DNA from 2 places in the Kitasatospora sp. NPDC053057 genome. Region 2 is predicted to be linked to the other one. Evidence: riboswitches for the same ligand, from Rfam matches in the RefSeq annotation. Region 2 holds a riboswitch; the other holds the start of a gene.
The links. A riboswitch is a leader RNA that binds a small molecule or an ion and turns the genes downstream of it on or off. The one in region 2 is predicted to bind magnesium.
Positions count from the first base shown of each region.

Region 1: another riboswitch for magnesium. It lies ahead of ACIG5E_RS00290 (NRAMP family divalent metal transporter); the one in region 2 lies ahead of ACIG5E_RS12720 (NRAMP family divalent metal transporter).

Region 1 is NZ_JBITZP010000001.1:55,469-70,736, forward strand. Features, by position in the region: gene ACIG5E_RS00235 (hypothetical protein) at 1-214, shown strand, start outside; gene ACIG5E_RS00240 (sensor histidine kinase) at 329-1,645, shown strand; gene ACIG5E_RS00245 (LuxR C-terminal-related transcriptional regulator) at 1,609-2,265, shown strand; gene ACIG5E_RS00250 (ArsR/SmtB family transcription factor) at 2,369-2,812, shown strand; gene ACIG5E_RS00255 (nucleoside deaminase) at 2,887-3,441, opposite strand; gene ACIG5E_RS00260 (nitrate/sulfonate/bicarbonate ABC transporter ATP-binding protein) at 3,469-4,869, opposite strand; gene ACIG5E_RS00265 (ABC transporter permease) at 4,887-6,569, opposite strand; gene ACIG5E_RS00270 (glyoxalase) at 6,717-7,118, opposite strand; gene ACIG5E_RS00275 (hypothetical protein) at 7,115-7,600, opposite strand; gene ACIG5E_RS00280 (winged helix-turn-helix domain-containing protein) at 7,715-8,116, opposite strand; gene ACIG5E_RS00285 (hypothetical protein) at 8,151-8,408, opposite strand; gene ACIG5E_RS00290 (NRAMP family divalent metal transporter) at 8,514-10,163, opposite strand; M-box (ykoK) riboswitch at 10,511-10,688, opposite strand; gene ACIG5E_RS00295 (YhgE/Pip domain-containing protein) at 10,926-12,224, shown strand; gene fdhD (formate dehydrogenase accessory sulfurtransferase FdhD) at 12,225-13,100, opposite strand; gene ACIG5E_RS00305 (GreA/GreB family elongation factor) at 13,329-13,796, opposite strand; gene ACIG5E_RS00310 (glyceraldehyde-3-phosphate dehydrogenase) at 14,095-15,268, shown strand, end outside.
Region 2 is NZ_JBITZP010000009.1:83,326-98,593, forward strand. Features, by position in the region: gene ACIG5E_RS12685 (NUDIX hydrolase) at 1-333, shown strand, start outside; gene ACIG5E_RS12690 (FtsX-like permease family protein) at 366-2,600, opposite strand; gene ACIG5E_RS12695 (ABC transporter ATP-binding protein) at 2,597-3,283, opposite strand; gene ACIG5E_RS12700 (PadR family transcriptional regulator) at 3,280-3,804, opposite strand; gene ACIG5E_RS12705 (hypothetical protein) at 4,167-4,823, shown strand; gene ACIG5E_RS12710 (YoaK family protein) at 4,846-5,523, opposite strand; gene ACIG5E_RS12715 (MgtC/SapB family protein) at 5,576-6,310, opposite strand; gene ACIG5E_RS12720 (NRAMP family divalent metal transporter) at 6,438-8,093, opposite strand; M-box (ykoK) riboswitch at 8,464-8,640, opposite strand; gene ACIG5E_RS12725 (hypothetical protein) at 8,891-9,061, shown strand; gene ACIG5E_RS12730 (GlxA family transcriptional regulator) at 9,069-10,028, opposite strand; gene ACIG5E_RS12735 (NADP-dependent oxidoreductase) at 10,142-11,098, shown strand; gene mutA (methylmalonyl-CoA mutase small subunit) at 11,283-13,151, shown strand; gene scpA (methylmalonyl-CoA mutase) at 13,148-15,268, shown strand, end outside.

The DNA.
Region 1 (15,268 bases), on a different contig from region 2:
GGTGACGGTCGGGGTGCTGAGCGCCGCCCCGCAGGGCGGGGTGGCGCTGGGGATGTCGCTCCTCGCGCCGGCGAACCGGAGCTGGTTCCTGGCCCTGTACCTGCCGCCGGGCTGGCAGGTGCCGGTGGCGGCGGGGTTCATCCTGCTGGGCGCGGTCTGCTTCTTCGGGGTGTACCGGCTGATCCGCGCCAAGCACGCCGCCGCCCAGGAGTAGGCCGAGCGGGCCCGAGCAGGCCGAGCGGGCCCGAGCAGGCCGAGCGGGCCCGCTGCCATCATGATCGTCCAGCATCCGGCACCAGCCAGCATCCGACCCGACCCCGGAGGTCCCGTGAGCACCCCGCAGTCCCGAGGCGCCGAGGCGCTGCGCACCGCCGTACGGGCGCTCGGGCGCCTCGCCGTCCTCACGCTCCTCATCCCGGTCGGGGCGGCGCTGGCCGTCCTCTACCTGACCTCGTTCCTGCTCTGGGCCTGCCTCGGGATGTTCCCGCTGTTCCCGGCGGTGACCCGGGTGGTCCGCTCCGCCGCCGGTGCCGCCCGGTGGGCCGCCGGCCACTGGTCGCAGGTGCCCGTACCGGTGCCGTACGTGCCGCGCCCGGCGCTGGAGCGCACCCTGCACGGCTGGTTCTGGACCGGCCACGACTACCACAAGAGCCGCTGGTTCGCGGCCTTCGCCCGCACCCTGCGCTGGCTCTGGAACGACCCGGCGACCTGGCGCGACGCCGGCTGGCTCCTCGCCGACCCGCTGGTCGGGGGCGCCATCGCGGCCGCGCCCCCGCTGCTGGTCGGCTACGGCCTGTACGGGCTCGCGCAGCCCGTCCTGCCCCAACCCGGCTTCGGCTACGGCCTGTTGCCGCTGCCAGGCCTCCTCGGCCCGCTCCTCGGACTCGTCCTCGTCCCCGCCGGGCTCGCCCTCGCCCAGCCGGCCCTGCACCTGCACGGCCGGTGGACCCGCACCCTGCTCGGCCCCACCGAACGCTCCCGGCTCGCCCAGCGGGTCGAGCAGCTCACCGAGATCCGGCTGGACGCCACCGAGGCCCAGGCCGCCGAACTGCGCCGGATCGAACGGGATCTGCACGACGGCGCCCAGGCCCGGCTGGTCGCGGTCAGCCTGCGGCTCGGCGCGGTCGTCCCGTTGATCGACCGCGATCCGGAGAAGGCGAAGCAGGTGGTGACGGACGCCCAGGAGAACGTCACCCAGGCCCTGCAGGAACTGCGCGACCTGGTGCGCGGCATCCACCCGCCGGTGCTCGCCGAACGCGGCCTCGCCGAGGGGGTACGGGCGCTCGCGCTGGACGTGCCGCTGAAGGTCGAGGTACGGACCGAACTGCCCGGCCGGGCCGAGGCCCCGGTGGAGTCGGCGCTGTACTTCGCCGTCAGCGAGGCGCTCACCAACGCGGTCAAGCACGGCGACGCCCGGCACGCCACGGTGGAACTCACCCACGCCGCCGGACTGCTGCGCGCCGAGGTGGCCGACGACGGCCGGGGCGGCGCCGACCTCGCCGGCGGCAGCGGCCTGCGGGGCATCCGGCGCAGGCTGGCGGTGTTCGACGGTACGCTCACGCTGACCAGCCCCCCGGGGGGCCCGACCAGGCTGATCATGGAGTTGCCGTGCGCGTTGTCCTCGCCGAGGACCTCGTCCTGCTGAGGGACGGACTGGAACTACTGCTGAGCGCCCACGGCCACGACATCGTCGCCGCCGTGGAGAGCGGGCCCGAACTGGCCGCCGCCCTCGCCGAACACCGCCCGGACATCGCCGTGGTCGACGTCCGCCTGCCCCCCACCTACTCCGACGAGGGCCTCCAGGTCGCACTCGCCGCCCGCCGAGCACAGCCCGGCCTGCCCGTCCTGGTCCTCTCCCAGCACGTCGAACAGCTCTACGCGCGCGAACTGATCGCCGGCGGCGCCGGCGGCGTCGGCTACCTGCTCAAGGACCGGGTCTCCAAGGCCGACCAGTTCGTGGACGCCGTCCACACCGTCGCCGCCGGCGGCACCGTCATGGACCCCCAGGTCATCACCCGCCTCCTCGCCCGCAACGCCTACGACGAGCCGCTCGCGATGCTGACCCCACGCGAACGCGACGTCCTCGCGATGATGGCCGAGGGCCGCTCCAACGCCGCCATCGCCCAACGCCTCCACTTCAGCGAGGGCGCGGTCAGCAAGCACACCTCCAACATCTTCGCCAAACTCGCCCTCGGCGCCTCCGACGACGACAACCGCCGCGTCCTCGCCGTCCTCGCCTACCTGGACGGGACCCGCCAGGCATAGGAAGTCGGCCGGTCCGACTTCCTATGCCGGGGGCTTCGCGGCTGCGGGGGTGGTTGGCTGCTTCCCGGGGCCGGGTGGGTGGGGGCGTCGGTACGATCGCTGTATGGGTGGTGTGGAAGAAGAGGCCTGGGACACCGATGCGGCGGAGCGGGCGGTGGCAGTGCTGAAGGCGGTGGCGGACCCGTCGCGGTACCGGTTGCTGTGGGCGCTGAGCCGGCGGGAGCTGCCGGTCAGCGAGCTGGCCGAGCTGCTGGGTGCCCATGTGGCCGCGACCTCGCAGCACCTCGCGAAGCTGCGGGCGGCGGGCCTGGTGGTGGCCCGCCGGGAGGGGACGCGGATCTTCTACCGGGCCACCGAGGTGCGCGGCCTGCTGACCGAGGCCGCCGTGATCGCGAACGACCTGCCGGGTCGGGGCGGCGACGGCGGTGGAGACGGCGGCGCGGCCCCGGCCGCCGCGATGGTGGAGCAGCCCTTCGCCCGCGCCGCCCGGGCCGCCCGCGCCGTCCGGGGCGTGCGCCACCGGCCCGTGACCGATCAGCCTGCCTGACGGATCGTCATCTGCCGTGTGAGGTCGTGGCCCGGCTGCTCGTGGGGAGTCCGCAACGATTCGACGCCGTGCCGCTAGGACGGCTCCTCGCCGTCGCCGTCGCGGATGGCCTGGGCGCGGCGGAACAGTTCGTCGGTGCGGTCGGCGAGCACTCCGCCGAGGAGCAGTTGCGGATGGTAGAAGGACTTGGCGGCCTCGGCGACGGCGGTCGCGGACAGGTCGATCTGGTCGAGGCCGGTGCGGCGCAGGCCTTCGATCGAGGTGCCCCAGACGACCTGCGTGATGCCGGCCCATGCGCAGGCGCTCATGCACATGGGGCACGGTTCGGCGGTGGTGTAGAGGGCGGTGCCGGCCCATTCGGGGCTGCCGTAGGGCTGGGCGTAGTCCTCGATGGCGGCGATCTCGCCGTGCTGGATCGGGCTGTCCGCCGATGCGGTGCCCCGGGCCACCACCCGGCCTGCGCGCACGATGACGGCGCCGAAGGGGTAGCGCTCGTCCTTGCGTCCCTCCTCGATGGCCGCGGCCATGAAGCGTCCGTGGTCGTGGGAGGCCGCGGCGGGTGTCGCGGTCGGCAGTAGCAGTCCCGCCGCGCCGACCGTGCCGAGGAAGTGACGCCTGTTCAAGGGCATGGTGTCTCCGTCGGGTTGGGGTTCCGGTTACCGCGGCATTGTCCCCGGCTGGGCCTCGTCCAACCGGTATTCCTGCCGTGCCGCGTCGTAGCCGAACAGGCCCGCGTAGCGGCCCCAGTCGGTCGCGGTCTCCAGCTGCCGGTCGACCTGTTCGCTGGTGTAGTGGTGGGCGAGCAGGTCGCGGAAGAATCCGGCGCGGAGGGTGGTGCCGGGTGCGCCGCCGAGGCTGTTGGCGATCAGTTTGACCAGGGGGACGTCGAGGGCGGCGCCCGCGAAGAGGGCGCGGGAGTCCTGGACGTCGGCGTGGGCGAAGGCGGTGCCGTCCTCGGTGAGCAGGAGGTCGTCGCCGTGGATCTCGGCGAAGCCGAGCAGGTCGAGGGCGTCGACCTGGGGGAGCATGTCGTCGATGTCGAGGCCGAGTTCCTCGGCGAGGTCGGCGAGGTCGCAGCGGCCGTCGCGGTGGGCGATCATCTCGGCGAGGCCGGAGAGGCCGTCGACGCTGGCGGTGGGCAGCGGGGTGTTGGCCACCGTACGACGGTCCAGCCGTTCCGGGTCGGGGCGTTCCGGGTCCGGGCGGGCGGCGGGGCGGGTGTCCTTGGGGCGGCCGGTCATGATCCGGTAGACCCGGTCGACGAGTTCGTCGAAGGCGGCGGAGCCGCGGTCGCGCGGGCGTTCCAGGCCGACTTCGACGGTCTCCCGGATGGTGCCGTACGGGCGGGAGCCGAGGACGACGATGCGGTCGGCCATCAGCACCGCCTCCTCGATGTTGTGGGTGACGAGGACGACGGCGCGAGTGGGGAACTGGCCGGAGTCCCACAGCTCCATGAGTTCGCCGCGCAGGTTCTCGGCGGTGAGCACGTCGAGCGCGGAGAACGGCTCGTCCATCATCAGCACGTCCGGTTCGACCACCAACGCCCTTGCGAAGCCGACGCGTTGGCGCATGCCGCCGGAGAGCTCCTTGGGGTAGGCGTTCTCGAAGCCGGCCAGGCCGATCAGGTCGATGGCCTGCTCGGCGGCCCGGGCGCGTTGGCGCGGGGGCACTGCGCGGGCTTCCAGACCGAGTTCGACGTTCTGCCGGACGGTGAGCCAGGGCAGCAGGGCGAAGGTCTGGAAGACCAGCGCGGTGCCGGGGTTGGCGCCGGTGAGCGGGGTGCCGCGGTAGCGGACGGTGCCGGAGCTGGGCGGGAGCAGGCCGGCCAGGCAGCGCAGCAGGGTGGACTTGCCGGAGCCGGAGCGGCCGAGCAGGGCGACGATCTCGCCGGCCCGGACGGTGAGGTCGATCCCGGAGAGCACCGGCAGTTCGCCGTCGGCTCCGGCGTAGGACTTGGTCAGGCCGGAAGTCTCCAGCAGGATCCCGCCGTCGCCCGTTTCCGTAGCAGCGGTGGCGGGAGCGGGAACGGGAGCGGTACGGGAGAACGGGAAGCGCATCGGACGGAACCCCAGGGCTAGAGCGAGTAGCGGCGCTCGGCCAGCCGGTACAGGCGGCGCCAGAGCAGGCGGTTGAGGGCGACGACGTACAGGCTCATCACCGCGACCCCGGCGAGCAGGTGCGGGTAGTCGCCGCGTTCGGTGGCCCGGGCGATGTACGCGCCGAGGCCGGTGGCGGTGAGGGTGGTGCCGCCGAAGGTGACGACCTCGGAGACGATGGCGGCGTTCCAGGCGCCGCCGGAGGCGGTGATGCCGCCGGTGACGTACGCCGGGAAGGTCCCGGGGATGATGAGCCGGCGCCAGCGCTGCCAGCCGTGGACGCCGAGGTTGTCCATGGCTTCGCGCAGGTCGCTGGGGATGGCCATGGCGCCGGCGATGGCGTTGAACAGGATGTACCACTGGGCGCCGAGGGCCATCAGCAGGACGCCGCCGAGGTCGATCGACAGGCCGGTGCGCAGCAGCAGCCAGACCACCAGCGGGAAGAGGAAGTTGGCGGGGAAGCTGGCGAGGATCTGGACCAGGGGCTGGGCGATCCGGGTCAGTCGGGGGGAGAAGCCGATCTTCACGCCGATCGGCACCCAGACGACGGTGGCCACCGCGACCAGGACGACCACCCGGGCCAGGGTGGCGAGGCCGAGCAGCAGTGGTTCGCCGAAGACGCCGAGGCCGGTGGCGTGGGCGAGGTAGTGCCCGAGGTCGATCAGGCCCCAGAGCACGATGCCGCCGGAGACCAGGGCGAAGGCGAGGTCCCCGGTGCGCTGCCGTGCGGGGCTGACGGCGAGCGGCCGGTCGTCGGTGCCGAAGGCCCGTCCGGCCCGGTTGAGGGCGTGGCCGAGGGGCCGCAGCGCCCGGCCGAGCAGAGCGGGCAGGTGGGAGCGGCGCAGCAGGTCGAGGACGGTGGAGCGCTGGACCTCGGTGGCCTCGGACTGCTCGTTCTTGAAGCGTTCGGCCCAGGCGGTGAGCGGCCGCCAGAACAGGAAGTTGACGCCGATGACGAGGACGGCCATGGTGGCGATCGCCCAGCCGACCCGGCCGAGGTCCCCGGCGGCGATGGCGGCGCCCGCGTAGGAGCCGACCCCGGGCAGGGCGTAGCGCTGGTTGTCGACGCTGATGGCCTCGGAGGCGACCAGGAAGAACCAGCCGCCGCCGAAGCTGAGCATGCCGTTCCAGACCAGGCCGATCATGCCGGAGGGCAGTTCGACCTTCCAGAACCGCATCCACCGGCTGAACCGGAAGGAGCGGGACAGTTCGTCGAGCTCGCGCGGCAGCGAGACCAGTGAGTGGTAGAAGCCGAAGGTCATGTTCCACGCCTGGGACGTGAAGATGGCGAAGACGGACGCGCATTCGAGGCCGAGCATCGAGCCGGGGAACAGCGCGAGGAAGCCGGTCACGGCGACGGTGAGGAAGGCGAGTACGGGCACCGACTGGAGGATGTCCAGGGCGGGGATCAGCACCCGTTCCAGCCGTCGGCTGCGGGCGGCGGCGTAGGCGTAGCCGAAGGTGAAGCCGACGGAGACGACGAGCGCGGCGAACATCCGCAGCAGCGAGCGCGCCGCGTCGTACGGCAGCCGGGCCGGGTCGGTGTCCACGGCGGCGTCGCGGGCGGTGGAGAACCGTACGGTGGTGCCCTGCCCGACCCGCAGGGCGAGGTAGAGCAGGACCAGGACGGCGGCCGCCACGACCACGTCCACCCAGGTCATCCGGGCCAGGCGGCTCGCCGTCCGGGACGGCAGCGAGCCCCGGGACAGGCCCGGGGCGGACTTCGGGAGGGACACGACGGGGACCTCCGGTTCGCAAACCCGGGCAGTCTGCTCCCTCCCGACGTCCGTACGCAATTGAACCGGTGCTCAGACCGCTGTTCGGGCCGCCGTCAGGGCCTGCTGCTCGGCCGCCTCGACGAACTCCAGCAGGTTGCCGACCGGGTCGGTGGTGTAGAAGCGGCGCCGGGGCGGCAGGCTGTCGTCCCAGACCACCTGGGCGCCGAGTTCGGCGAGCCGCAGGGCGAAGTCCTCGATCTCGCAGACCGCCATTCCCGGATGGGCCTTGGTGTTCGGACGGAAGCGCTCCTCGATGCCGAGGTAGAGCCGCACCCGTCCGCCGTCGGCGGCGAACCAGCAGCCGCCGCGTCCGGTCAGCGGCTGGGGCTTGGGGATCTCCGCCATCTGCAGCACGTCGCCGTAGAAGGCGCGCAGCAGGGCCTCGCTGCCGGGCGGCGCGGAGAGCTGGACGTGGTCGAGGGCCGTGATCACTGCGGCCTCCTGTCGAAGGGGGTGGACGTGGCGTGCCGCCGGGCCGCGGTGACCAGCAGCCGGGCGGTCGGGGTGGGCAGGTCGAGGTGGTGGGCGATCCACTGGGGGTCGTGCCCGTGGGTGGCGAACACCCAGGCGGTGTAGAGCCGGTTGAGGCCGGGGGCACCGGGGGAGAGCAGGAGCGGGCGGACCTGCTCCATCGGGAAGCCATCCAGCGAGCGGGCGCTGAACCACTGGGCGTCGTCCTCCGGAGCGGCCTTTCCGTCCCGTCCCGCCGGGCTCGCCCGCTGCCGGCTGTGGGCCAGCAGCAGGGCGAGCAGCAGCCCGGCGACCGAGGCGCCGATGAGCACACCGGAGAGGAAGAGCCGCAGGGGCTCGGGGGCGACGCCGACGGCGAGGCACTGGAGGGTGAGCAGGAGCAGGACGCCGCCCAGGGCCGTCGTTCTGCCGGTCCGGGGGAACGGGATGGCTGCTCTGGTCATGCGGTGTCCTCCTTCTATGGTTCGGCGCGGTGGTTCGGTGCGATGGTTTTCGGCGCGGTGCTTCGGTGCGATGGTTCAGCGCGGTGGTTCCGCGCACTGGTGTTGTGCACCGGTTCAGGCGGCGCGGACCAGTCGGGGGTCGTACTTGTAGCCGATCTGCCGGACGGTGGCGATCGCCTCCCGGTGGCCGGGGCCGAGCTTGCGGCGGAGCCGGGCTATGTGGGTGGCGATGGTGCGGGTGTCGCCCGTGTCGGGCCGGCCCCACACGGTCTCCATCAGCTGGCGGCGGGAGTGCACCCGAAGCGGATTGCCGACCAGGTGTGCGAGGAGCTCGAACTCCAGGTACGGCAGGCTGAGTTGCTGGCCGTCGATGGTAACGGTGCGCTGCTCGGAGTCCACCACCAGGCCGCCCGGGCCGACCACGGCGGGCAGCGGAGCGGGGGCGGGGCGTCGGGCGGCGGGGGCGGGGGCGTGGTCCGAGAAGATGGCGTCGAGCCTGGGGTAGCGCACGGCCATGGCGATGCTCCTTCGGCTGGTGGGGTCGGTCGGTTCAGTGCCCGGCGTGCCAGGAGGCTTCCAGCCGGGGCGTCCCGTCGGGCGCGGTGACGGTCCGCCAGCTGGCCCGCCAGCTGGCCCGCAACGGCAGCGGGCGGTCGCCCGGCAGGGGCGCGGCCGGCGCGGCGGCGCGCAGGACGGGGCTGTCCAGCGGGCTCGCTGCCAGGCGTCGGCCCACCGCGGCGAGGGCGGCGCGCAGTCGGCCGCGGTCGGTGGACGGAAGGGTGGGCTGGAAAGCGGCAACGATGGACATGGCAGGTCACCTCCGTGACAGGGCGGCTGAAAGCGAACAAGTTCTCTGAAAGACACGTGAATTGATGGTGCTTCGGTCGGCGGCGCCGACGGGTCCGGGCCGACCTCAGTGATTGAGCGCGGTCTGGACGATCTTGATGATGACCATGATCATCGCGATCAGCAGGTAGGCCCGTAGGGCACCCATCCCGATCTTGCGGGCGGTGGACATGACCGGCTTCTCCAGGGTCTCCAGCGGGGGCATCCGCCAGTTCTCGCGGCCGGTGCGGTCGATCGGGTCCTCCTTGGTGCCCCGGCGGCCGAAGGTGAAGAAGTACCCGGCGACCAGCACGCCCGCGACCCCGCAGCCGGCCATGATCCACAGGATCGCGTCCGAGCTGATGTCCGGCCAGACCACGGCCGCGGTGAGGATCAGCGACAGCGTGACCAGCACGCCGACCACGGCGGCCGTGAAGGCGTTGGTCTTGGGGCCGTTGACCCAGGGGCCGAGCACGGCCTTGTCGTTGCAGAGCAGCAGCAGGAAGACCGTGGCGGAGGGCAGCAGCACTCCGGCCAGCACCTGGACGAACTGGGTCATCAGGCCCTGGGTGTAGTCGTTGGACAGCAGGGTGATGGCCGCCGCCGCGACCACCAGGCCGGCGTAGATGCCGTAGAAGCCCTTGGCGCCCTTGACCCCGCGGTGCAGCGAGTGCTTGATGCCGAACACGTCACCGATGGCGTAGGCGGTGGACAGCGAGACCGCGAAGGCGCCGATGATCGAGGCGTCCAGCAGCGCGATGGCGAACAGCACGCCGACCAGGTGCCCGGCCTTGTCCTCCAGGCCCTTGGCGACGCCGGCCGCGTCGGAGAACTGGCCGAAGCCGTCGGTGCCCGCGAAGGCGGCGGCGGTGAGGCCCATCATGGCGGCGGCGCCGATGATCACGATCGCGATACCGATCCACAGGTCGGCCTTCTCGTACTTCATGAAGCGCGGGGTGATCCGCTTGTCGATGACGTACGACTGCTGGAAGAACAGCTGCCAGGGGGCGACGGTGGTGCCGACGATCGAGATGATGACCAGCATCACGGCGGCCAGTTCACCCGTGGCGCCCGGCATGCTCGGCACCACGAAGTCGTGGGCCATCTGCGAGGTCTTGGGGTGGACCATGAAGTAGATCGGCACCAGCAGCAGCGAGCCGATGCACAGCGTCACGGCGACGCGCTCGAAGCGCTGGAAGGAACCGGTGAAGGCCGAGGCGATGATGATCGCCGCCGCCAGCACCACCGAGGCCGCCTTCGGCAGCCCGAGGTACCCGGCCGCGAGTGTCACCCCGATGAACTCGGTGACCAGGGTGAGGGCGTTGAGCAGGAAGAGGTCGATGACGCTGAACGCGCCCCAGAACTTGCCGAACCGCTCCAGGATCAGCCGGGCGTGTCCGACGCCGGTGACGGCGCCCAGGCGCAGCACCATCTCCTGGTTGACGTACAGCACCGGGACGAGCATGAGCAGGGTCCACAGCAGCTGGGTGCCGTAGTTCTGACCGGCCTGGCCGTAGGTGGAGAAGGCGCCGGCGTCGTTGTCGCCGACCATCACGATCAGGCCGGGGCCGATGATCGCCAGCAGGGTCTTGAGTCTCGCCGAGAGCCCGTGGCGCGGTGTGTCGTCATCGAGCCGGATGGTGCCGAGCGCGCCCTTGATGTCGCCGACGTGGGCGTCGTCGAGCACCGCCGAACGCGGCGGCGGGACCTTGGAGTTGAGGGTGGCGTTGGTGGTCATGGCGTTCCTCCCGTGAGCCCCGGGCAGGCGGGGCGGTTGGGGGCGCACGGCAGCAGCCCCCCTGCGTGCGGGCACGGCGCATCGGCCCGCGGCGGTGCGCGCGCCCGTACGGGCACGGCGGAGCCGCGTGCATGGGTGAGTGATGCCGACGTACCGTCAGATGGACGTGCAGGGAAGGTTGTTACCGCGTGCCGGAGGTGTACGGGGCGTACGAGGACAGGCGGGGGTAGGGGCTACTGTGGCCCGGACTACTGCAATCCATGTCTCTCGCCTCCTCCCGGTCGACGCACCCCGTGGTGCGTGTCATCGACGCGGCAAGGAGTTCGCCGGCGCGCGGAACGGCAACCGGTTCACCCCAACTCGTCAGAGCTTTGGCACTCCACGGCGTGTCCAACCCCCCTGGGCCGGAAGCCACTTCGGATCAACCCTTAGGTCGGGAGGATCTGTCCTAACCCTGGGCGTCTCTCGACGTCGTCGGATCAGTGGCCTGTGTCCGTGAAGAAGCCTCACCGAACGAGGTGCCTTCTTCAAACCTCCAGAAGCATAGACCGGCCGGAGCGCGATACTTGCGCACTTGGTAGAACCTTTACCCTTCCGGATGTGTGCCGGGTGCATGCCGGACGCGCCGGACGTCCCGGACGCATGCCGCGGGTGTGCCACCGCCCGGGTGACGCGGGTTTGACCACGACGCGACCACGGAACGACTTCCCGCCGTACCCGCAGCGGCACGGCACCGGCCCGTGCCCGAAACCGAGGGGTGGCATGGCGACCTCAGGCTCCCAGGGGGCTCCCCGGCAGGCGAGGGCACTGGCGCTCGCCCGGCGGCCGAAACTGTGGCTCTTCCCGGGCGTCCTGTGCGCCCTGGTGGCCGTGGTGCTCTCGCTGCTCTACATGGGCGGCATCGTCAACCCGAACGGGAACCTGCACCGGCTGCCGATCGCCCTGGTGAACGCCGATCAGGGCGCGCCGCCGCCCGGGCAGCCGGTGAACTTCGGCACCCAGCTGACCCGCGCGGTGGTGGCCGGAACGCCCGGGGAGACCGTCAACTGGAAGCAGACCGACGACGCGGGCGCGCACGACCTGATCTCCTCCGGCAAGGTCTACGCCGCGCTCTTCGTCCCCAAGGACTTCACCACCGCCATCACCAGGCTGGCCACCGGCGGGGCCACCGAGCGGCCCACCCTCACCGTCCTCACCAACCCGCGCCTCGGCAGCCTCGGCGCCTCGATGGCCGCGCAGATCGCCCAGGGCGCCGCCCACCAGGCCTCGCTCGCGGCCGGCAAGCAACTGCTGGCCGCCGTACCGGCCTCCGGCGCCCCTGGCCCGGACCGCGGCGCCATCGCCCGGCTGCTGCTCGCCGACCCGTTCGCCGTCACCACCCGGGTCGGCCCGATCGGCAGCCACAGCGGGCTCGGGCTGAGCGCCTTCTACTACACCCTGCTGTCCGTCCTGAGCGGCTTCATCGGCGGCAACATCATCCACAACGGCGTCGACGGCGCGCTCGGCTACAGCGACAGTGAGATCGGCCCCTGGCACACCCGCCGCCCGACCGTCCCGATCAGCCGCACCCAGACCCTGCTGCTCAAGATGGTGATGACCGCCGGGATCATGCTGCTCACCACCTCGCTGGTGCTGCTCTGCACGGTCGGCATCCTCGGCATGGACGCCCCGCACATGGCGATGCTCTGGCTCTTCGCCTACTGCGCCAGCCTCGCCGTCGGCCTCGGGGTGCAGGCGATCAACGCCGCGTTCGGCGGGATCGGGCAGCTGGTGTCCATGTTCGTCTTCATCGCGCTGGCCCTGCCGTCCTCCGGGGCGACCGTCCCGCTGCAGGCGGTGCCCGGCTTCTACCGCTTCCTCGGTGCCTTCGAGCCGATGCGCCAGCTGAGCGACGGCATCCGGGCGATCCTCTTCTTCGACGCGCGCTCCGACGCCGGGCTGGCCCGCGGCTGGATCATGATCGCCGTCGGCGTGGTACTGGCCCTGGCCTTCGGCTTCGGGATGACCCACTACTACGACCGCAAGGGCCTGCACCGCTGGACACCCCAGCCTTCCGACTGATCAGCTGCCCGACTGGCGGTCCGACTGGACGGCCGTCCGGCTGCCCTCGTCCGCGAGGGCGATCCGGTCCGTGCGGGTGTAGACGTTCATCGAGTCGCCGCGCAGGAAGCCGACCAGGGTCAGGCCGCTCTCCTCGGCGAGGTCCGCCGCCAGCGAGGAGGGCGCGGAGACGGCGGCGAGCATCGGGATGCCGGCCATCACGGCCTTCTGGACCAGCTCGAAGGAGGCCCGGCCGCTGACCATCAGCACCGTGCCGCGTGCCGGGAGCAGGCCCTCGCGCAGCGCGTGGCCGACCACCTTGTCCACGGCGTTGTGCCGGCCCACGTCCTCGCGCAGGCAGAGCAGCCGGCCCTCGGCGTCGAACAGTCCGGCCGCGTGCAGGCCGCCGGTGCTGTCGAAGACCTTCTGGGCGGCCCGCAGCCGGTCGGGCAGCGCGGAGAGCAGTTCGGGGGTGACCCGCAGCCCGTCCTCGGCGACGCTCCACGGCGCGGTGGTGCGCACCGCGTCCAGGCTGGCCTTGCCGCACAGGCCGCAGGAGGAGGTGGTGTAGAAGTTGCGCTCCAGCGAGGCGTCCGGGGCGGGCACGCCGGCGGCGAGCACCACGTCCACCACGTTGTAGCTGTTGCCGCCGTCGGCGGTGGCCCCGGCGCAGTAGCGGATCCCGGCCAGGTGGCCGGCGGCGTGCAGCACGCCCTCGCTCACCAGGAAGCCGGCGGCGAGGTCGAAGTCGCTGCCGGGGGTGCGCATGGTCACCGTCAGCGGGCGGCCGCCGACCCGGATCTCCATCGGCTCCTCGGCGGCCAGGGAGTCGGGGCGGTGCGAGGGGGTGCCCTGGCGCAGCCGCAGTATTCTGCGCGGAACGGTCACTCGGCCCATCGTCGTCGGCTCCTCGGGTTCGGTCAGGCCTGTACGGATGCATCCTCCCTCCTGCCGGCGGTGCATGGCTGCGGCGGTGCGTGGCTCGGGCAGGTGGCGGCGGCTGTGGGCGGCGGTGACCGTCAGGCTGAGCTCGCCCACCACGGCCAGGCCGACCACCTGTGAGTCGACAAGCCGCGCCTATCGGAGGTACGGCGAATATCCCCGAACGGTAATTCCGCCTTTGACCTACCGGCCGTTCCCCACGGCCAGCACGACCGCGCTCGCCGCGCCGCCCGGCGTCTCGTAGTTCACGGTCTCCCCGGCGTGGTGGCCCAACAACGCCTTCCCCAACGGGCTGTCGTAGGTCACCAGGGTCATTTCCCGTTCCTCCGCCAGCTCGGAGATCTCGACGGTCTCCTCCTCGCCGTCCGAGAACCGCACGGTGACGGTCGATCCCACCCCGATCACCTCCGTCGACGGCGCCCCGGCCACCTCGGCCTCCCGCAGCCGCCCCTCCAGCTCGGCGATCCGCCGGTCCAGTCGCGTCACGTCGGAGGCCCGCTGCAGTTCGTCGGCGGCATCCGCGGGATCACCCACCGGATCGTCCCCACGCAGCGTCGCGGCCACCTCCCCCCGCTCCACCCGCAGCTGCGCCAACTCCTCGCGCACCGCCCGCAGCCCCTCGGCACTGATCGGTTCCGGCCCACCGCTCATCACAAGCTCCCGGGTCTCTCACGGGACGTTGAAACACCGGCCGTCTCTCATTACCCCACCCCACCGCGCCCCCGGCAAATCCTCCGCCGGAGGCGGCGGCCGGGGGCGCGGTTGTATGGCCAAGTCCCCTGCCGCTGACGGGATCCGGAGGTGGTGGTGATCACCTTTGCGGGCGGGGGCGCGGAGGAAATCGCAGGTGGGAGGCCCGGGCGAGGTGGGGGAGGAGGGGACCGGCCGCTGGGGCGCGGGCGGGCGAAGCTACCATGTGGGCAACACCCTCAGCTCGAAAGATGGACTTGTGACTGTCAACGACGACGTGTTCACGGACTGGAAGAACCGCGAGGAGATCGCGGAGTCGATGATCCCGATCATCGGGCGGCTGCACCGGGAGAAGGACGTGACCGTCCTGCTCCACAGCCGTTCCCTGGTGAACAAGTCGGTGGTCAGCATCCTCAAGACGCACCGCTTCGCCCGGCAGATCGCGGGCGAGGAGCTCTCGGTCACCGAGACCATGCCGTTCCTGCAGGCGCTGACCGCCCTGGACCTCGGCCCCTCGCAGATCGACCTCGGGATGCTCGCCTCGACCTACCGGGCGGACGACCACGGCCTGTCGGTGGAGGAGTTCACCGCCCAGGCCGTCGCCGGTGCCACCGGTGAGAACAAGCTGGAGCGCCGGTCCGCGCAGGACGTCGTGCTGTACGGGTTCGGCCGCATCGGCCGGCTGGTCGCCCGTCTGCTGATCGAGAAGGCCTCCGGCAACGGTCTGCGGCTGAAGGCCATCGTCGTGCGCAACGGCGGCGGTGACGACCTGGTCAAGCGCGCGTCGCTGCTGCGCCGGGACTCGATCCACGGCCAGTTCCAGGGCACCATCACCGTCGACGAGGCGAACAACAAGATCGTCGTCAACGGCAACGAGATCACGGTGATCTACTCCAACGACCCGAGCGAGGTCGACTACACGGAGTACGGGATCAAGGACGCGATCCTGATCGACAACACCGGCAGGTGGCGTGACCGCGAGGGCCTGTCCAAGCACCTGCGCCCCGGCATCGCCAAGGTCGTGCTGACCGCCCCGGGCAAGGGTGACGTGCCGAACATCGTGCACGGCGTCAACCACGACATGATCAAGCCGGACGAGCAGATCATCTCCTGCGCCTCCTGCACCACCAACGCCATCGTCCCGCCGCTGAAGGCGATGGAGGACGAGTACGGCGTCGTGCGCGGCCACGTGGAGACCGTCCACTCGTTCACCAACGACCAGAACCTGCTGGACAACTACCACAAGGCCGATCGCCGTGGCCGCTCGGCGCCGCTGAACATGGTGATCACCGAGACCGGTGCCGCCTCGGCCGTCGCCAAGGCCCTGCCGGACCTCAAGGCGAAGATCACCGGCAGCTCGATCCGCGTGCCGGTGCCGGACGTGTCCATCGCGATCCTCAACCTGCAGCTGAAGCGGGAGACCAACCGCGAGG
Region 2 (15,268 bases):
GTCGACCCCGGCGAGTCCTTCGAGCTGACCGCGGCCCGCGAACTCGCCGAGGAGACCGGGATCGTGCTGCCCGCCGAGCGGATGCGGGTGCTCGCCGTGCACCTGGACCACGAGCTCGGCCGGCCCCGGCTGACCGCCGCCGTGCTGGCGCCGCCGAGCCTGGCCGAGGCGGTGGTCACCGAGCCGCACGCCTGCGCCGGCTGGGAGCGCTTCCCGGTGGACGCGCTGCCGGAGCCGATGTTCTACCCGTCCGCGCTGGTCCTCGGCAGCTGGCTGCCCGGGCTGGACGGCGCGCGGCGGGACGGGACGCACGGTTACCCCGTCGCCCACTGAGGGCCACGGGGTAACCGACTCCGGTGCGGGGCTCAGCCGTTGCGGGCCGCCTCCGGACCGGTGATCCGCCCCAGCAACGGCAGGGTCGAGGCGATGATCCCCAGCGAGGCGGCCAGCCCGAAGCCGACCAGCCCGTAGTACGTCAGGTCCGGGGACACCAGGCCGTAGTTCATCTGCGCCTTCAGGAACATCGCCGCCGCGGCGAAGCCCGTCCCGATCGCGAGCGCCGACACCGCCAGCAGCGGCAGCGCACTCTCCAAACCGACTACCCTGCGCAGCAGTTGCAGTGGCGCGCCGGTCAGCCGCAGCATCGCGAACGGCCGTCGGCGGTCGGACAGTCCGGCCACCACGCTCACCGCGAGGCTGCACCCGGCGATCGGCAGGGTGGTCAGCAGCACCACGTTCGCCAGCTGCCGCCAGCCCTGGAGCTTCTTCTGCCCCTCGGAGGCCCAGTCCTCGGCCAAGCGCGGCTCGTAGGTCGGGAACTCCTTCATGAACAGGGTCCGCAGCTGTTCCTTGGCCGTCTCGGAGCCGTCGGTGGTCGCGTAGAGCATCCGCACCGGGAGCTTGGCCACCTCCGGCGCGGAGATCGCCGCGGCCGGCCACTCGTGCCCGCTGCCGTCCGTCAGGTCGACCAGCTGGAAGGGATCGACTGCCGCGACGGCAGCTCCGGACGCGCAGTGGCCGACCACGGGGACCTGCGCGAGTTCCGCGCAGCTCACCAGGCTGGGCACCATCCGCCGCTCGCCCAGCTGGTACGTGCCGATCCGGGCCGGGTTGTCGTGCACCAGGGCGATCCCCTGGAACCCGGGGACGGCCCGAGCCTGTGCCAGCACCCGGTCGGGCACGGAAGGCAGCGTGGCCGCGTCCTCCTTGTTGCCGAACGGAACGTCCACGATGGCCTTGCGGACCTCGGGGGCGCCGTTCAGCGTGCCCTGGTCGGCGTTGATGGTGCCCATGATGGCCAGGGTTCCGGTGGTCACGAACAGCGCCAGCACCAGTCCGGCGACCGAGCGGAACCCCGCCCTCGGGTCGTCCGAGAGGCGGCGCATCGCGATCAGCGAGGCCGGCCGGCTGGTCCGCCGGGCCACCGCCTGGGCGGTTGCCATGGTGAGCCACGGACCGGCGGTCATCAGGCCGAGCATCACCAGCACGAAGCCGGTCAGGTAGGCCATGGACTGCCCGTTGGTGGTCGCCGGCTTGCTGCCGACGAAGTAGCCGAGCTCGGCGAGGCCGGCCACCAGCGGCGCCAGCCGCCAGGCGCTCGGCGGCTTCGGGGTGACCCGGCGGGAGACCCCGAGCGGCGAGATGGTGACCCGGCGCAGCGCGAACCGGGCGGCGAGCGCCGCCGCCACCGGCACGCCCAGCACCGTCCCGGCGACCTGCGGCAGGGTCAGGCTCAGGTCGGAGGCGAAGAAGCGGGCGCCCGTGAACGGCACGTCGGCCACCATCGGCTTCAGCACGAAGTACAGGCCGAAGCCGACCGCCGTACCGATCACCGCGGCCACGGTGGACTCCACCGCCGACATCACCGACACCTGCCCGGGCGTCGCGCCCACCAGGCGCATCGCGGCGTAGCGCTGCTCCCGGGTGGCGGCGGACAGCCGGGTCGCGGTGCCGATGAAGATCAGCACCGGGAAGATCAGCGCGGCGGCCACCACGGTGAGCACCAGGACCATCCGGTCCCCGTGCACGCCCGCGCCGTAGCAGGCGGCCTCGCAGTCGGTGGGCAGCGCGGTGGCGATGCTGGTGACGGTGGTGGCCCTGGGCAGTGCCTTGACCTCGTCCGCGGTGCGGCCGACGACCAGCGCCAGGGTGTCCGGGGAAGGCAGCGCGTCGTCGCCGAGGGTGCCGGCCGGCCGCCCCGGGAAGCGGTCCCCGAGCTCGACGGCCGGGGTTTCGCGCATCAGCTTCTGCAGCGCGGGCGAGGCGTAGTACTCGCCGGGCGCGGGCAGTCGGCTCAGGCCGGGCACCAGCGGTGAGTTGGGCCCGGTCGGGGCGAGGTCGGCCCGGAAGACGGTCTTCCCCCGGTAGTAGTCCGCCCGGGCGGCCCACCAGAGCGGGTCCGCCGAGCTGGCCGCCGTCGCGCCCTTGGCGCCCGTGTTCATCCAGACCTGCCGCTCGTTGGCGCGGTCGATCGCGTTGAGGCTGGAGAGGGTGGACAGCAGCAGTCCGACCCCGATCGCCACCGCCGCCGCGATCATCAGCAGCCGGGCCACGGCCTCCCGGCCGCCGCTGACGGCCAGCCGGAGCGAGAAGGGGATCACGGGGCCACCGATCCGGCGGAGAGCGTACGGGCCTGGCCGTCGCGGACGATCGCCTCGCGGTCGGCGTAGGCGGCGACCCTCGGCTCGTGGGTGACCAGGATGACGGTGGTGCCCTGCTCCTTGGCCGAGGTGACCATCAGCTCCATCACCTGCTCGCCGGTCAGCGAGTCCAGCGCGCCGGTCGGCTCGTCGGCGAACAGCACCTGCGGACGGGCCACCAGACCGCGGGCGAGCGCCACCCGCTGCGCCTGACCACCGGACAGTTCACCGGAGCGGCGGTTCTCCATGCCGTCCAGGCCGAGCCGGGCGAACCACGGGCGAGCCTGGGCCAGCGCCGCGCCGCGGCGCACGCCGTTCAGCAGCAGCGGCAGGGCGACGTTCTCCTCGGCCGTCAACTCCGGTACCAGCTGGCCGAACTGGAAGACGAAACCGAACTTGTCGCGGCGCAGGGCGCTGCGCCGGGCCTCGCTCATGCTGTCCAGGCGCTGCCCGTCGAACAGCACCTCGCCCGCGTCGGGCACCAGGATGCCCGCCAGGCAGTGCAGCAGCGTCGACTTGCCGGAGCCGCTGGGGCCCATGATCGCGAGCACCTCGCCGGCCTGGACGGACAGGCTCGCCCCGCGCAGCGCCGGCGTCTCGCCGAAGGCGAGGGCGATGTCGCGGGCCTCGATCACCGTGGTCATGCGCGCACCTCCGCGGCGAGCGCGTCGAGCCGGGCGACGGTCAGGTCGATCCAGCGCAGGTCGGCCTCCAGGTGGAACAGGCCGTGGTCGGCGAGCAGGGCGTCCACCAGGGCGCCGGTGCGGCGCAGTTCGGTGAGTTCGCGCATCCGGCGCAGGTGGGCGGCGCGCTGGGTGTCCAGGTACGTCTCGGCGTCGCGGCCCAGCATCAGGGCCAGCACCACCTTGGTGAACAGCACGGACTGCAGGTTGGGTTCGGGCGCCACCGGGTCCTGGAGCCAGGTCTCGAACTCGGTCGCCCCGGCCTCGGTGATGACGTAGCGCTTGCGCTCGGGCCCGTCGCCGGGCTCGGCCTCACCGGCCATCACCTTGCCGTCGCGGGCCAGCCGGCCGAGGGTCGCGTACACCTGGCCGTACGGGAGGGGCTTGCCCCGGCCGAAGAGGGAGTCGTAGTCGCGCTTGAGGTCGTAGCCGTGACTCGGCTCTCGCTCCAGCAGCCCGAGGAGGGTCAAAGGAACACTCATGGGGAGGACGATACACCAGGGATATACACCGAGTGTATAGCTGCGAAGAATACGGCGCCGACCTGGTGAAACGTCAACTCGCTGAAGAGGACGGGCAGGAGGCGGCCGCACGACCGCCCCCTGCTCCGCACCACCGGCCGAAACCCCCACGGTCCGGCCGGGCCGGCGCCGCGCCCAGGCACGGGGGACGCGGTCGGACCCCAGCCTGCCCGCCCCGGGGGCGGCTGCCGAGGGCCGAACGTCCCGGGTGGTCAGGGCCGACGGTGCCACGAGCGCTCACCACTCTTGTGCGAGGGGGGCGATCGGGTGGAAATTGGGTGACGAAACCCCGTACGCGCCCGCGTCCTTGAGGAGACCTCAGCGTGTCCAGCACACCCCGCCCGGCCAGGCCCGCGTCGCTCCCGCGGCGAACCGGCCGCCGGCTGCGGCGGGCCTTCGGTGCCCGGCACGAACCGTTGGCCCGCCCCATCGACCGGGCCCGCGCCCGCGCCTGGCTGCTCACCGTCCTCGGCGGACTGCTCGCCGCCGCCCTCGCCGTCGGCGGCGCGCTGCTGCTCTACCGCTCCACCGCACCGCAGGCCGACACCGACCGGGCCCGGCTGCGCCAGGTCGACGCCGTCGTGACCGCGGCCGCCGAACACGGCGTCGTCACCGGCAGCCGCTTCTCCGGCGGCTACGGCAACCGGATCGACGCCGAGGCCTCCTGGACCTACCCCGGCACCACCCGGCACACCGGCATCGTCCAGGCGCCGAGCACGGCCAGCGCCGGAACCGTCGTCCCCATCTGGGTCGACCCCGCCGGCAACGCCACCAATCCCCCGGTCAACCGCGCCGCCCTCGCCGTCTCCGCCGCCTGCACCGGCGCCGGCGCCCTGCTCACCCTGCTCGCCCTCCTCACCTTCGCCCTGCGTCTGCGCCTGCACGTCCTCGACCGGCGCGCCGAGGCCGACTGGACCTCCGGCTGGGCGCGCCTGGAACCGCTCTGGAGCGGCCGCGCCGGGAACCGCCTGGAGGACTGAGAGCCCCAGGAACTCGTCTGCCTCAGCGGCGTCGCGTCCAGGCCGGGGCCGGAGTCGGCCTGGCCGCGTGGTGGGTGAGGGCGGCGACGGCGACCAGCAGGGCGAGCGCCAGGGCCAGGGCGGTGGGGACGGAGGTGTGGAGGACGAGGAGCGCGCCGAGGAGGGCGCCCGCGAACATCCAGACGGCCGAGGCGACGCGGCGCGGGCCGGTGCGGTCGGCGGCGAGGGCGGTGAGGGTCATGGTGAGCACGGTGGTGGTGAGGCCGGGGACCTTGAGCGAGCGGACCACCGCGTTCTGGCCGCCCATGGCGAGCGCGAGCAGGCCGATCAGGGTGTAGCGGGCCGCCTCGGAGCTGTGGCCGGCCGCGGCCGCCAGGAGGACGCTCGCGGCGACGAACACCGCCTGAACGGCGACGGCGACGGTCAGCAGGCGGCCCCGGTGGCCGGGCAGGTGCCGGGACAGGTGGCCGCCGGCCAGGGCGCCGAGCAGGAAGGCGGCGAGGGCGGCCAGCGAGGCGGTGGCGGACAGGCCGGGGGCGCCGGCCAGGGCGAAGCCGAGGAACACCACGTTGCCGGTCATGTTGGCGACGAAGACGTGCCCGAGCGCCAGGTAGCTGACCGCGTCCACCACCCCGGTGACCACGGTCAGCACCAGCAGCATCGGCACCAGCGGCCCGTGCTCGGGGTCGGCTTTCAGCATCGGGCCTCCCGGAAGGTTCGTGTGACGGCCCTTCCGTTCTACACCAGCACCGTCAGGCCAGCGCCGGGTTGCCCGGCTCGTCCGGCTCGTCGTCCAGGTGCCAGTGGAGGTCCCGCACACCGGGCTCCAGGGACAGCCGGGTGACGACCTGTTCGAGGGCCGGGGCGACCTGGCCGCTGATCGCCACGGTGGCCCGCAGGCTGGTGGCGTCGCCCTGCTCGGTGCGGCGGGCGCGCAGGCCGGTGGGGGCGAGGCCGGAGGCGGTCAGGGCCTGGAGCAGCAGGGCGCGGATGTGGGTCTCGGACTTGCGGTCGCACTCCAGGTGGACGGTGGCCCGGGAGGTGGAGTCCGGGTCGCTGCCGGACTGCGGGGCCCGGTCGAGCAGTCGGCCGGCCGGGCGCAGCACCAGGTGGACGGCGAGCACGGCCAGGGTGCCGAGGACGGCGAGGTCCAGCTTGCCGGAGGCGGCCAGCACCCCGACGGCGGCCGAGCACCACAGGGTGGCGGCGGTGTTGAGGCCGCGCACGCCGGCGCCGTCGCGCAGGATGACGCCACCGCCGAGGAAGCCGATGCCGGAGACGACGTAGGAGGCGACCCGGGTGGGGCTTCCGGTGTCACCGACGGCCTCGCTGTACAGGACGAACAGGGTGGCACCGGCGGCGACCAGGGCGTTGGTGCGCAGGCCAGCCATCCGGGCGCGCCACTGGCGCTCGACGCCGATCAGCGCGCCGCAGGCGACGCCGGTGGCGAGCCGGACCAGGAACTCGACAGTGGTCAGGGTGTGCACGACGGCACCTCCTCCAGAGGATTCGCGGGAGTCACGGCCGAACATGGGCAAGGGAAGCGCGGGCAAAGCAACGGACGGGTGGCGAGCCGCTGCTCACCACCCGTCCGTACGGGCTGCGGCCGGTGGCTCAGTGGTTCAGCGCGGTCTGGACGATCTTGATGATGACCATGATCATCGCGAGCAGCAGGTAGGCGCGCAGGGCGCCCATGCCGACCTTGCGGGCGGTGGACATCACCGGACGGCTCAGCGTCTCCAGCGGGGGCATCCGCCAGTCCTCGCGGCCGGTGCGGTCGATAGGGTCCTCCTTGGTGGCGGTGCGGCCGGCGGTGAAGAAGTATCCGGCGACCAGCACGCCCACCAGGCCGCAGCTGCCCATGATCCACAGGATCGCGTCGGAGCTGATGCCCGGCCAGACCACCGAGGCGGTCAGGATCAGCGAGAGCATCACCAGCACGCCGACCACCGTGGAGGTGAAGGCGTTGGTCCGCGGCCCGTTGACCCAGGGGCCGAGCACGGCCTTGTCGTTGCAGAGCAGCAGCAGGAAGACCGTGGCGGAGGGCAGCAGCACCCCGGCCAGCACCTGGACGAACTGGGTGATCAGCCCCTGGGTGTAGTCGTTGGACAGCAGGGTGATCGCCGCCGCGACCACCACCAGGCCCGCGTACACCGCGTAGAAGCCCTTGGCGCCCTTGACCCCGCGGTGCAGCGAGTGCTTGATGCCGAACACGTCGCCGATCGCGTAGGCGGTGGACAGCGAGACCGCGAAGGCCCCGATGATCGAGGCGTCCAGCAGCGCGATGGCGAACAGCACGCCCGCGAGGTGGCCGGCCTTGTCCTCGATGCCCTTGGCCACGGCGGCCGTGTCGGAGAACTGGCCGAAGCCGTCGGTGCCCGCGAAGGCCGCCGCCGTGAGGCCGATCAGCGCGGCCGCGCCGACGATGACCACGACGATCCCGATCCACAGGTCGACCTTCTCGTACTTCATGAAACGCGGGGTGATCCGCTTGTCGATGACGTACGACTGCTGGAAGAACAGCTGCCAGGGGGCGACGGTGGTGCCGACGATCGAGATGATGACCAGCATCACGGCGGCGAGCTGGCCGGCGCCGCCGGGCATGGTCGGCGTCACGAAGTCGTGGGCCATCTGCGAGGTCTTGGGGTGGACCATGAAGTAGATCGGCACCAGCAGCAGCGAGCCGATGCACAGCGTGATGGCCACGCGCTCGAAGCGCTGGAAGGAGCCGGTGAAGGCCGAGGCGATGATGATCGCCGCCGCCAGCACCACCGAGACGACCTTCGGCAGCCCGAGGTACCCGGCCGCCATGGTGACCCCGATGAACTCGGTGACCAGGGTGAGGGCGTTGAGCAGGAAGAGGTCGATGACGCTGAACGCGCCCCAGAACTTGCCGAAGCGCTCCAGAATGAGGCGGGCGTGGCCGACGCCGGTGACGGCGCCCAGGCGCAGCACCATCTCCTGGTTGACGTACAGCACCGGGACGAGCATGAGCAGGGTCCACAGCAGCTGGGTGCCGTAGTTCTGGCCGGCCTGGCCGTAGGTGGAGAAGGCGCCGGCGTCGTTGTCGCCGACCATCACGATCAGGCCGGGACCGACGATCGCCAGCAGGGTCTTAAGCCGGGCGGAGAGTCCGCTGCGGGGGGTGGTGTCGTCGAGCCGGATGGTGCCGAGCGCGCCCTTGATGTCGCCGACGTGGGCGTCGTCGAGCACGGCGGACTGGGCGGCGGCGGGAGCGGTGGGGACCGTGGGAACCTTCGGGTCCAGCATCACGTTGGTCATGGCGGGGCCTCCCTGCCCTCTTCCTTGAGAGGGCGACAGGGGGCACGCAGCAGCGATCCTCCCTGCGAGCGCACGACGTCCGCTCCGTACGGCGACGCTGAGCGGCGGCGGCCGTGCGGGCATGACGATGCGTCAGGCGGTTTGCGTCCGGGCATGGTCGAGCGCAGGACGAAACGCCGGGTGAACGCGCAGGGAAGGTTGTTACCGCGTGCCGGAGGTGTTCGAGAGCATGCGGGGGTAGGGGCTACTGTGGCCCGGACTATTGCAGTCCACGTCTCTCGCCTCCTCCCGGTCGGGGGCGCACCGTCTGTGCGCCGCGTCACGACACGGCAAGGAGCACACCGGTCAACGATGGACCGGTACACCCCAACTCGTCAGAGCTTTGGCACTCCACGGCGTGTCCAGCCGGATCGGCCGGAAGCCACTTGGGGTCAACCCTTAACTCGGGAAGACCTGTCCTGAACCTGGGCGTCTCTCGACGTCGTCGGGTCAGTGGCCTGTGTCCGTGAAGACGCCTCACCGAACGAGGTGCCTTTTCAAACCTCGAAAAGCATAGACCCGCCGCGGCCACCCGAGTTCACCTTTTCGGCTGATCTTCGACAGCTTTGTAGAACCTTGACCAAACCCGGGCAGCTTGTGCGCCCGCTCGCGGCATATATAGTTCATCGACATATACAGCTGAACAGCCCACGAGGGGAACCGCGTCCCACATCGATCCGAGCCGGCCCGCACCCGTCCTGCAGCTGTCCGGGGTCTCCCGAGCGCACGGGCGCGGCGCCGCCGAGGTGCACGCCCTGCGCGGGGTCGACCTGACCGTCCACGCGGGCGAGTTCGTCGCCGTGATGGGCGCCGACGTGGTCCACCGCAGCGGTCAGCTGACCCCGGCCGAACGGGTCGGGCGGGCGCCTGCCGCCCTGGCCGAGGAGGACTGCACGGTTACCGGTCAAGGATCTTGACGATGCATCAGCTCGGCTGGAAGGTCCGCCGGTAGGCCTGCGGCCCGACCCCGATGGCGGCGCGCAGGTGCTGGCGCAGCGAGGCGCCGGTGCCGAGGCCGGAGCGCCGGGCGACCAGCGGGACGGGCCAGTCCGTCGTCTCCAGGTAGTGCCGGGCGAGGTCGAGACGCTGGCGGGTGAGCCACTGGGCGGGGGTGGTGCCGGTCTCCTCGCGGAAGCGGCGGGAGAAGGTGCGCACGCTGGTGTGGGCGTGGGCGGCCAGGTCGGCGAGGGTGAGCGGCTCGGCGAGGCGCTCCAGGGCCCAGGCCTGAGTGGCGGCGGTGCCGGCGGCGGAGGGTTCGGGGACGGGGCGACGGATGTACTGGGCCTGGCCGCCGTCGCGCCAGGGCGGGACGATGCAGGAGCGGGCCACCTCGTTGGCGACCCGGCTGCCGTGGTCGCGGCGCACCAGGTGCAGGCACAGGTCGATCCCGGCGGCGACCCCGGCCGAGGTCAGGATGTCGCCGTCGTCGACGAACAGGACGTCCGGGTCGATCCGGGCGGTGGTGAACATCCGCTGCAGCCGGTCGGCCTCCCGCCAGTGGGTGGTGGCCCGGCGCCGGTCGAGCAGGCCGGCGGCGGCCAGCACGTAGCTCGCGGTGCAGATGCCCACCACCCGGGTGCCGGGGCGGATCGCGGCCAGCGCGGTCCGCAGCGCCTCGGGCAGGGTGCCGTGTTCGCGGATGGCGCCGAGCGACTCCGAGGGCGGGATGACGACGGTGTCGACGGTGGCGAGCAACCCCGCGTCCCGGGCGACCGCGATGTCGAAGTCGGCGGCCGTGCGGACCGGTCCGCCGTGCAGGCCGCAGGTGGTGACGGTGTAGAGCGGACTGCCCTCCTCGTCCCGGGCGGTGCCGAAGATCCGGGCCGGGATGCCGAGCTCGAACGGGAAGACGCCGTCCAGGGCGAGTACGCCGACGTGGTGCATGGCCGGATCCTTTCACCCTGTGGCCATCGCGCCACCACCAGGGGCCGCCGCGCACCGGCACGCTGACGGGGTGCCCGGTCAGCCGTCCGGGCCGACGACCGGAGGAGCACCACATGACCGACACCATGCGCGCGATCTCGCAGGACACCGCCGGAGGCCCCGAGGTGCTCCGGCTGGTGGAGACCGCCCGACCCGAGCCGGGCCGAGGCGAGATCCTGGTCCGGGTGCACGCCGCCGGCGTCAACCCGGCCGACTGGAAGACCCGTTCGCGCGGCACCTTCGCCACCGGCGGCACGCCCCCGTTCACCCTCGGCTGGGACGTCTCGGGCGTGGTCGAGGCGGTCGGCTACGGCGTGACGATCTTCCGTCCGGGCGACGAGGTGTACGGGATGCCGCGCTTCCCCCACCCCGCGGGCGGCTACGCCGAGTACGTCGCCGCCCCCGCCCGGCACTTCGCGCACCGCCCCCGCGGCCTGAGCCACGTCGAGGCGGCCGCGCTGCCGCTCGCCGCGCTCACCGCCTGGCAGGCCCTGGTGGACACCGCCGACCTGCGCCCCGGGCAGCGGGTGCTGGTGCACGCCGCCGCAGGCGGGGTCGGCCACCTCGCCGTCCAGATCGCCAAGGCCCGGGGGGCATACGTGATCGGCACCGCGAGCAGCGCCAAGCACGGGCTGCTGCGCGAACTCGGCGCCGACGAGCTGGTCGACTACCGCACCCAGGACGTCGCCGAGGCCGTCCGCGAGGTCGACCTCGTGCTGGACCCGCTCGGCGGCCCCAGCTGGTCCCGCTCCCTGCGCGCGCTGCGCCCCGGCGGCACCCTGGTCTCCATCGAGCCGCCGACCGACGCCTTCCCCCTCGCCGAGGCCGCGGCCGCGGGCGTCCGCGCCGTCTTCATGCTGGTCGAGCCGGACCGGCAGGGCCTGCGCGAGGTCTCCCGGCTGGTCGAGTCCGGCCGGCTGCGGGTCCTGGTCGACACCGTCCTGCCGCTGGAGCGGGCCGCGGACGCCCACCGGCTGGGCGAGCGGGGCCGCACCACCGGGAAGATCGTCCTGTCAGTGGCCGGGGAGTGACCGCAGACCGGTCTGGTTCGCAATCCCCCTCCCCGCACTCCCGTTGACGCCCCGCACTGCGCGGCCGTCGACGCCCCGCTTGACACTCCACGGCCGAAGGAGTGCAAAAGGTTCGCCAAAGCGAGAACAAGCTCACACGCGCCGCCCCTCCTGCGGGCATGCGAACGGGCGCTAACCTGCGCACATGAAGGTCCCGCCCGAAAGGCTCCCCCTCGCCGCCGAGTTCCCGGCCGCGCACCGTGAGCAGTGGCAGCAGCTCGTCGAGGGCGTGCTGCGCAAGTCCGGTGCCCAGCCCGAGGCCGGCGCCGCCGCCGAGCAGGCGCTCACCACCGCGCTCCCGGACGGGCTGCGCGCCCGCCCGCTGTACACCGCCGAGAACACCTCGGCCGAGCCCGGCTACCCCGGCTTCCCGCCGTTCGTCCGCGGCGGCCGCCCACAGGGCTCCGCCGTCTCCGGGTGGGACGTACGCCAGCGGCACGCCGACCCGGACCGGCGGCGCACCAACGAGGCCGTGCTGGCCGACCTGGAGCACGGCGTCGGCTCGCTCTGGCTGGAGCTGGGCGGCACGGGCCTGCCGGTCGCCGCCCTGCCCGAGGCACTCGCCGGGGTGTACCTGGACCTGGCCGCCGTGGCACTCGACGCTGGGGCCGAATTCACCGACGCCGCCGAACAGTTGTTCAAGCTGTACGAGGAGCGCGAGGTCTCCCCCGGCTCCGCCGCCGGCAACCTCGGCGCCGACCCGCTCGGCTTCCAGGCCCGCACCGGCTCCGCCGGCCGCACCACTGCGCTGCTCACCGAGGCCACCGCGCTGGCCGCCCGCTGCGCCGACGGGTACCCGCAGCTGCGCGCGCTCACGGTGGACGCCCTGCCGTACCACGAGGCCGGTGCCTCCCCCGCCCAGGAGCTGGGCTGCGCGCTGGCCACCGGCGTCGCCTACCTGCGCGCGCTGACCGCCGCCGGACTGTCCGTGGACGCCGCGCTCGGCCAGCTGGAGTTCCGCTTCGCCGCGGACGCCGACCAGTTCCTGACCATCGCCAAGTTCCGTGCCGCGCGCCGCTTGTGGGCCCGCGTCGCCGAGGTGTCCGGCGCCTCCGCCGAGGCCTCGGCGCAGCGTCAGCACGCCGTCACCTCCCGGGTGATGATGACCGCCCGCGATCCGTGGGTGAACATGCTGCGCACCACCGTGGCCTGCCTGGCCGCCGGGGTCGGCGGCGCCGACGCCGTCACCGTGCTGCCCTTCGACAGCGCGCTCGGCCTCCCCGACGCCTTCGCCCGCCGGATCGCCCGCAACACCCAGTCGATCCTGCTGGAGGAGTCCCACCTGGCCCGGGTGATCGACCCGGCCGGCGGCTCCTGGTACGTCGAGCAGTTGGGCGAGGAGCTGGCGCAGGCCGCCTGGGCCTGGTTCCAGGAGATCGAGCGGGCCGGCGGCCAGCAGGCCGCGCTGGAGTCCGGTCTCGTCGGCGAGCGGATCGCCGCGACCTGGGCGGAGCGGTCCGGGAAGCTCGCCAAGCGGCGCGAACCGGTCACCGGCGTCAGCGAGTTCCCGCACCTGGACGAGCAGCCGCTGGTCCGCGAGCCGGCCCCGGCGTCGCCGGAAGGCGGCCTGCCGCGGGTGCGCCGCGCCGAGGCGTACGAGGCTCTGCGGGACCGCTCGGACGCCTTCCTGGCCGAGACCGGCGCCCGCCCGAAGCTGTTCCTGGCCTCGATCGGCACCGCCGCCGCGCACACCGCACGCACCACCTTCGCGGCCAACCTGTTCCAGGCCGGCGGCATCGCGACCGTCTCCACCGAGGGCGTCGACCCGGCCGCGTTCGCCGAGGCGTTCGCCGCCTCGGGCGCCGTCGTCGCCTGCCTGTGCTCCAGCGACGCCCTGTACGGCGAGCACGCCGCAGCCGTCGCGGGCGCCCTGAAGGCGGCCGGCGCCCAGCGGGTGCTGCTGGCCGGGCGGCTCGCCGAAGTGCCCACCGGAGTGGACGAGTTCATCTACGCGGGCGGGGACGCGATCGCCGTCCTGACCTCCCTGCTGGACCAGATCGGAGTTGCTCGATGATCCCCGACTTCACCGGAATCGGGCTGGACGGCGGCACCGCCGGGGACGTCACCGAGGTTTCCGACGCCCAGTGGCAGGCCGCCTGGCGCCGGTCCACCGGCAAGGACGCCGAAGAGCAGGTCTGGGACACCCCCGAGGGCATCGGCGTCAAGCCGCTGTACACCGCGGCCGACCTGGCCGGGCTGGACTTCCTGGAGACGTACCCCGGCATCGCCCCGTACCTGCGCGGGCCGTACCCGACCATGTACGTCAACCAGCCGTGGACCGTCCGCCAGTACGCGGGCTTCTCCACCGCCGAGGAGTCCAACGCCTTCTACCGCCGCAACCTGGCGGCCGGTCAGAAGGGCCTCTCGGTCGCCTTCGACCTGCCGACCCACCGCGGCTACGACAGCGACCACCCGCGCGTCACCGGCGACGTCGGCATGGCGGGCGTCGCCATCGACTCGATCTACGACATGCGCCAGCTGTTCGACGGCATCCCGCTGGACAGGATGTCGGTGTCGATGACCATGAACGGCGCGGTGCTGCCCGTCCTGGCGCTGTACATCGTCGCGGCCGAGGAGCAGGGCGTACCGCCGGAGAAGCTCGCGGGGACCATCCAGAACGACATCCTCAAGGAGTTCATGGTCCGCAACACGTACATCTACCCGCCGCAGCCGTCGATGCGGATCATCTCGGACATCTTCGCGTACACCTCGCAGAAGATGCCGCGGTACAACTCGATCTCCATCTCCGGCTACCACATCCAGGAGGCCGGTGCGACGGCCGACCTGGAGCTGGCCTACACCCTGGCCGACGGGGTGGAGTACCTGCGCGCGGGCCTGGACGTGGGGCTGGACGTGGACGCCTTCGCGCCGCGACTGTCGTTCTTCTGGGCGATCGGCATGAACTTCTTCATGGAGGTCGCCAAGCTGCGCGCGGCCCGGCTGCTGTGGGCCAGGCTGGTCAAGCAGTTCGACCCGAAGAACGCCAAGTCCCTTTCGCTGCGCACCCATTCACAGACCTCGGGCTGGTCGCTCACCGCCCAGGACGTGTTCAACAACGTGACGCGCACCTGCGTCGAGGCGATGGCCGCCACCCAGGGCCACACCCAGTCGCTGCACACCAACGCCCTCGACGAGGCGCTGGCGCTGCCCACCGACTTCTCCGCCCGCATCGCCCGCAACACCCAGCTGCTGCTGCAGCAGGAGTCCGGCACCTGCCGGGTGATCGACCCGTGGGGCGGCTCGGCTTACGTCGAGAAGCTCACCCACGACCTGGCGGCCAGGGCGTGGCAGCACATCCAGGAGGTCGAGGCGGCCGGCGGCATGGCCAAGGCCATCGACGCGGGCATCCCGAAGATGCGCGTCGAGGAGGCCGCCGCCCGCACCCAGGCGCGGATCGACTCCGGCCGCCAGCCGGTGATCGGCGTCAACAAGTACCGGGTCGAGAGCGACGAGCAGATCGACGTCCTCAAGGTCGACAACTCCGCGGTGCGCGCCCGGCAGATCGAGAAGCTGCGTCGGCTGCGCGAGGAGCGCGACGAGGCCGTGACCCAGGACGCCCTGCGCGCGCTGACGGCGGCCGCCGAGGCCGGCCCGCAGCGCGGCGGCTCACTCGACGGCAACCTGCTGCACCTGGCCGTCAACGCGGCCCGGGCCAAGGCCACCGTCGGCGAGATCTCGGACGCCCTGGAGAAGGTGTACGGCCGCCACTCCGGCCAGATCCGTACCATCTCCGGTGTGTACCGAGACGAAGCGGGCCCGTCGGCTCCCCTCCAGCGCACCCGCGACCTGGTCGAGCGGTTCGAGCAGGCCGAGGGCCGCCGTCCGCGCATCCTGGTCGCCAAGATGGGCCAGGACGGCCACGACCGCGGCCAGAAGGTGATCGCCACCGCCTTCGCCGACCTCGGCTTCACCGTCGACGTCGGCCCGCTGTTCCAGACCCCGGCCGAGGTCGCCCGCCAGGCCGTCGAGGCCGACGTCCACATCGTGGGTGTGTCGTCGCTCGCCGCCGGGCACCTCACGCTGGTGCCCGCGCTGCGCGCCGAACTCGCGGAGGCGGGGCGCGAGGACATCACCATCGTGGTGGGTGGCGTCATTCCGCCGCAGGACTTCGACGCGCTGTACGAGGCGGGC